One region of the Arthrobacter sp. Y3223065 genome, then DNA from elsewhere that is predicted to be linked to it. Evidence: predicted binding sites of a transcription regulator. Region 1 holds the regulator's gene; the other holds the start of a gene.
The links. Region 1 encodes HrcA, which represses chaperone genes, less so after heat shock. Its sites were predicted from a motif close to TTNGCACTCGNNNNNNNCGAGTGCNAA; they were not measured.

Region 2: the regulator HrcA is predicted to act here: its motif matches at 1,668-1,694, upstream of groL (chaperonin GroEL).

What each region holds. Positions count from the first base shown of each region.
Region 1 covers NZ_JBNHGC010000001.1:620,768-623,972, forward strand. Annotated here, with positions in the region: gene AC5RUK_RS02795 (DUF3097 family protein) at 1-529, opposite strand, end outside; gene hrcA (heat-inducible transcriptional repressor HrcA) at 676-1,689, shown strand; gene dnaJ (molecular chaperone DnaJ) at 1,764-2,897, shown strand; gene AC5RUK_RS02810 (16S rRNA (uracil(1498)-N(3))-methyltransferase) at 2,900-3,205, shown strand, end outside.
Region 2 covers NZ_JBNHGC010000007.1:166,734-169,938, reverse strand. Annotated here, with positions in the region: gene AC5RUK_RS16925 (LytR C-terminal domain-containing protein) at 1-455, shown strand, start outside; gene AC5RUK_RS16920 (cold-shock protein) at 666-872, shown strand; gene AC5RUK_RS16915 (TM2 domain-containing protein) at 942-1,460, opposite strand; gene groL (chaperonin GroEL) at 1,856-3,205, shown strand, end outside.

The DNA of each region.
Region 1 (3,205 bases):
TGGAATGGGGAACCAAGTGGTCCACCAGGATGCCGAGCCTGCGCTGCGGCCCGGGGGAGAAGTCCGCCACTGCCGCCGCCAGATCGTCGACGCCGTGCAGGGGCTCGACCACGATGCCCTCCACCCGGAGGTCGTCTCCCCAGACCTTCTCCACGAGCTCCGCGTCATGCTTGCCTTCGACCCAGATCCGGCTGGCCCGCGCCACCCTGGCCCGCTGTCCCTCGACCTTGACCGAACCGGATGCCGTCCGTTGCCGGACGGGAGCCTTCGCGGCGGGCGCCGCCGGCACCACCTTCACCGGCTCGCCCTCGAACAGGAAGCCGAAGCCCAGCGGGAAGGAGCGGACTTTGCCCCGGCGGTCTTCCAGCGAAACCAGATGCACGCCGCCGGACTTTTCCACCCGGACGACGGCGCCGACCCAGCCGCTCTGTGCGTCCTCCAGCACCAGGCCCGGTTCGGCGCCGATTTCGCGCAGTGCCCGGGCCTTGGGGGCGGTGAGATCCTGGGGGCCCCAGCCGTAGCTGCTCATAAGCTTTAAGTCCTCTGCTGGTTGGCGTCCTCACGGCACGGCCGCCCGACAATGCTAACAACGGCGGCGACGTATTAGACTTAGCACTTGGACGTGTTGAGTGCTAACAGTCTGTCCGCAGACGAGTTGGAGACAGGAGGAGTGCAGTGAGCGAGGTCCGGAGGCTGGAAGTGCTCCGCGCCATTGTCGAAGACTATGTGCACTCGCGCGAGCCGGTGGGCTCCAAGGCACTGGTCGACCGGCACAGCCTGGGCGTGTCGTCAGCCACCATCCGCAACGACATGGCGGCGCTGGAAGAAGACGGGTTGATCGTTGCCCCGCACACCAGTGCCGGCCGGATTCCCACGGACAAGGGCTACCGCCTGTTCGTGGACCGGATTTCGGACGTCAAGCCGCTCTCTGCCCCCGAGCGCCGCGCCATCCAGAAACTGCTGGACGGCGCCGACGACCTCGACGATGTCATGGAACGCACCGTGCGTTTGCTGTCCCAGCTGACCAATCAGGTGGCCGTGATCCAGTATCCGCAGCTGGGTGCCGCCAGGGTGCGGCACATCGAGTTCATCTTGCTGGGTCCGCGCAGGGTCCTGGCGGTGCTGATCGCGGACAACGGCAAAGTGGAACAGCATGTCGCGGCGCTTCCCGCGGACGTCACCGAGGATGCGCTGGCCACGCTGCGCGCCGCGTTCCTGTCCGCGCTGTCCGGGAAACCGCTGGCGGCAGTGCCGGGTTTGCTGAAGACCTTCCCGGTGCCGGCGGAGACCGCGCCCGCGGGCACGGCCGAGGCCTTGGCATCGCAGCTTGCACAGCTTGCCGCGGCCACGAACGAGGAGCGGATCCTGATGGCCGGCACGGCCAACCTGGCCCGTTCCACCGTCGACTTCCAGCTGAGCATCGGCCCCATCCTCGAGGCCCTCGAAGAACAGGTGGTGCTGCTGCAGTTGCTCTCCGAGCTGCACCAGGACGCCCGAGGCATGTCGGTGAGCATCGGCAGTGAAAACCCCTACGGTTCGCTGGCCGAAACCTCCGTGGTGGCCACCGGGTACGGCCCGGGCGCGACGGCGAAGGTCGGCATCCTCGGCCCCACCCGGATGGACTATCCCACCACCATGGCCGCAGTGCGCGCCGTCGCACGTTATTTGTCACGGATCCTCGCCGGCTAGCCACACGCCGCGCAGTGTCCGCACCGGCCGTCGTCGCCGGTGAACCGATCCCCAGGAAGTGAAGTACTACTAAGGTGAGTAACCACTACGACGCCCTCGGTGTCAGCCAAGACGCCTCGACCGAGGAAATCAAGAAGGCCTACCGCAAACTGGCCCGCAAACTGCACCCGGACGTGAACCCCGGCCCGGAGGCAGCCGAACAGTTCAAGCAGGTCAGCCACGCCTACGAGGTGCTGTCGGACCCGCAGAAGCGGCGCATCTACGACACCACCGGCAACGAGAACGGCACCGACAACGGCTTCGGCGGCGGCTTCTCCGGGTCCGGCTTCGCCTTCCAGGACATCTTCGAAAGCTTCTTCGGCGGCGCCGGAGCAGGCGGCGCCGGCCCGGCCTCCCGGACCCGCCGGGGCCAGGACGCCCTGATCAACGTGCGGATCGACCTCAAGGACGCGGTCTTCGGGGTCAACAAGAAGATCGAGGTGGACACCGCCGTCGTCTGCCCCACCTGCGACGGCAGCTGCTGCCGCCCCGGTACCAGCCCGCGCACGTGCGACATCTGCGGCGGCTCCGGCCAGGTCCAGCGTGCGGTGCGGTCCATCCTGGGCCAGGTCATGACCACTGCCGCGTGCGGCAGCTGCCAGGGCTTCGGCACGATCATTCCCGATCCCTGCAACGAGTGCAACGGCGAGGGCCGCGTCCGCAGCCGCCGTTCGCTGACCATCAAGCTCCCGGCGGGTGTCGGGACCGGAACGCGGATCCAGCTGGCCGGCCAGGGCGAAGCCGGCCCGGCGGGCGGCCCGCAGGGTGACCTGTATGTGGAAATCCGGGTGAATCCGGACAAGAATTTCCTCCGCGAGGGCGACGACCTGCACGTCACTCTCTCGGTGCCGATGACCGCTGCCGCGCTGGGCACCGACCTCACCCTGGACACCTTCGACGGTGAACAGGAAATCAGCATCAAGCCCGGCACGCAGGCGGGCGAGACCCTCACCCTGCGCGGCCTGGGCGTGACGCACCTGCGCGGCTACGGTCGCGGCGACCTACAGGTGCACGTGCATGTGGAGACCCCCAGCAAGCTGGATGCGGAGCAGGAGGACCTGCTGCGCCGGCTGGCCCGGGCCCGCGGCGAGGAATACACCGAGGGCAAGCTGGCGTCCTCCGGCACGGGCGTCTTCGCCCGCCTGCGGGACCGGCTCGGTAACCTTTAGGCGTGACCAGCCACCTGTTCTTCACCGCTCCCGGCGAGCTCGACGCCGTCGCCCCGGGCGACAGCTTCACCCTGGGCGGCGACGAGGCGCGGCACGCCGTCACGGTCAAGCGGATCGAGCCCGGCGAAGCCGTCGATCTGGCCGACGGGCGGGGCCGCCGGCTGGTCGGCGAGGCCGTTGCCGGCACCTCCGGCCAGCTCACCGTCCGGGCACTGCAGGTCCTGCACGAGCCCAGGCCCGACCCGGAGTTGGTGCTGGTGCAGGCCCTGGCCAAGGGGAACCGCGACGAACTTGCCATCGAGGCAGCC
Region 2 (3,205 bases), on a different contig from region 1:
CGGTGGCCGCGCAGTCCAGCGCCGCAACTGCCTCGGCTTCACCGTCGGCGACGGCACAGCAAACCAAAACCCCGGAACCAACGGATACAGCCACCCCGAAAGCCACCGAAGAGGCGACCAGCGAGCCCACGGATGAGCCCACCGAGGAAGCAACCGAGGAGCCCACGGAAGAGGCCGCCGCGGTGAACAAGCAGGATCCGGTGATGATCCTCAACGGCACCGGCGTGACCGGATTGGCCGGAACGGTATCGCAGAGGGTGCAGGCGGACGGTTGGTCGATCGCGGTCGTGGACAACTGGGGCGGCGCGCCGCTGGCCGGTTCGGTAATCTTCTACAACCCGGGCCAGGAAGCCAATGCGCGGGCGCTCGGTGAATTGCTGGGCATCAGCGCTTTGCAGGCAAACGGCAACGTCTCGCAGTACGTCACCGTGGCGCTCGGTCCCGGCTACCAATAAACGCAGGCGCCGCCGGCAGGGCAGCCGAGAGGCCTTGGCGTTGGACTCCCGGTACCCATGGGGAAGGCTCCGCCCGTGCGGAATTCGGTTACGCCTCAATAACTTAAGTGTGCCGCAGCTCACTTTTCCGCCCCTGCTTGGTTTAGGGTAAAACCACTCTGCCGCCGAACCGTAGGCGGCAGGCTGGAACTACTGAGTATGGAGAACGCTATGGCGCTGGGAACCGTCAAATGGTTCAACGCGGAAAAGGGCTACGGCTTTATCACCGTGGACGAAGAAAATTCCGATGTTTTTGTCCACTGGTCCGCTATTCAAATGGATGGTTACCGTTCCCTGGATGAGGGGCAGCGCGTAGAGTTCCAGATCGGCCAGGGCCAGAAGGGTCCGCAGGCCGAAGAGGTCCGGGTCGCGCCGTAGCAGACCCGCAACGACGACGGCGGCGGAGGCTGGGGTGCCTCCGCCGCCGGTTCGTCGCGCCGATTGGGGCTACTCCTTCAGCGGGACTCCGCGGGCATCGCGCTTGAACGGTTCCGCCCCGACCAGGATCATGATCCCCTCGACGAAGCCCCAGACGGCGCCGAGGCCAAACGTCAGGAAGGTGACCACAATTTGCACCACGCCGATGGCGACGTGGCCCAGATAGAACCGGTGCACGCCCAGGCCGCCCAGCAGGATGCCCAGCAGGCCGCCGATCAGCCGCGACTTCTGCTCGGGGTAGTAGTAACCCTGGGGAGCCCCGTAGTACTGCTGCTGGCCGTAGGGCTGTCCCGGCTGGCCGGGCTGCGGGTACTGCTGTCCCGGGGCGCCGTAAGGTTGCTGGCCGAAGGGCTGCTGCCCGGGAGCGGGCTGCTGCTGCCCCGGAACCCCGTAACCGGGCTGCCCGGAAGGCCGCTGGCCGGATGCGCCGTACGGCGGTTGGCCGCCGAGCGGCCTCGTCGGGTTGGGGCCCGGCGCCAGGGGTTCGGTGGGGTTGCTGGTGTTCTTTTCGTCCGGTGTTTCAGACATGGTTCTCCGACCTTTGCCCGGTGCCGGGCCGATAGTTCGCTTGCGCTGTCTTACCTGCCAATCTACGCGGGAGCGACCGGCCGTTTCCATGGGGGTCCACCCTGATTGTTGGCCCGGGGGCGCTCAGGGGTAGCGCGATCCGCGAAGCGGTCCGGCCGGCCGCTCCCAACAGCTTGCACTCGACACCTGCGAGTGCTAATTATTGAGTTAGCACTCTCGCGGGCTGACTGCTAAGAAAGCCCGTAGGGAGTGAAACCCGCCACCTCGGTGAGGTGAGCGGCGCGGCGTACAGAAACCGCCGTCGTCGTGAGCCGTCCGTCGCGGGCACCGCAGGTGGCCAGCAGCCGTCAAAAGCTGCGTCCAGTGTCTATTGTCCAGAAGGGACGTAAGCCGCTATGGCAAAGATCATTGCATTTGACGAAGAGGCCCGCCGCGGCCTCGAGCGCGGATTGAACATCCTCGCTGACGCCGTGAAGGTGACCCTCGGCCCGCGTGGCCGCAACGTCGTGCTCGAGAAGAAGTGGGGCGCCCCCACGATCACCAACGATGGTGTATCCATCGCCAAGGAGATCGAGCTGGACGACCCGTACGAGAAGATCGGCGCCGAGCTGGTCAAGGAAGTCGCCAAGAAGACGGACGACGTCGCCGGTGACGGTACCACCACCGCGACCGTCCTGGCCCAGGCCCTGGTCAAGGAAGGCCTGCGCAACGTTGCTGCCGGCGCCGACCCGCTGAGCCTGAAGCGCGGCATCGAGAAGGCTGTTGACGCCGTCACCGCCGAGCTCATCGCTTCCGCCAAGGAAATCGAGACCAAGGAACAGATCGCCGCCACCGCGTCCATCTCCGCCGGAGATCCGCAGATCGGCGAGCTGATCGCCGAGGCCCTGGACAAGGTGGGCAAGGAAGGCGTCGTCACGGTCGAGGAGTCCAACACCTTCGGCCTGGAGTTGGAGCTCACCGAAGGCATGCGCTTCGACAAGGGCTACCTGTCCGCGTACTTCGTGACCGACGCCGAGCGCCAGGAGACGGTCCTCGAGGACCCGTACATCCTGATCGTCAACTCCAAGATCTCCAACGTGAAGGACCTGGTTGGCATCCTGGAGAAGGTCATGCAGTCCGGCAAGCCGCTGCTGATCATCGCCGAGGACGTCGAGGCCGAGGCCCTGGCCACCCTGATCGTGAACAAGATGCGCGGCACCTTCAAGTCCGTTGCCGTTAAGGCTCCGGGCTTCGGCGACCGCCGCAAGGCCATGCTGGCCGACATCGCCATCCTGACCGGCGGCCAGGTCATCGCCGAAGAGGTCGGCCTCAAGCTGGAGAACGCCACCCTGGACCTGCTGGGCCAGGCCCGCAAGGTGGTTGTCACCAAGGACGAGACCACCATCGTCGAAGGTGCCGGCGAAGCCGACGCCATCGCCGGCCGCGTCAACCAGATCCGCGCCGAGATCGAGAACTCCGATTCGGACTACGACCGCGAGAAGCTGCAGGAGCGCCTGGCCAAGCTGGCCGGCGGCGTTGCAGTCATCAAGGCCGGTGCTGCAACCGAGGTCGAGCTCAAGGAACGCAAGCACCGCATCGAGGACGCCGTCCGCAACGCGAAGGCTGCCGTTGAGGAAGGCATCGTCGCCGGTGGCGGCGTGGCCCTGATCCAGGCCGGCGCCAAGGCGTTCGCCAACCTCACCCTCGAAGGCGACGAAGCAACCGGCGCCAACATCGTCAAGGTTGCCATCGACGCTCCGCTGAAG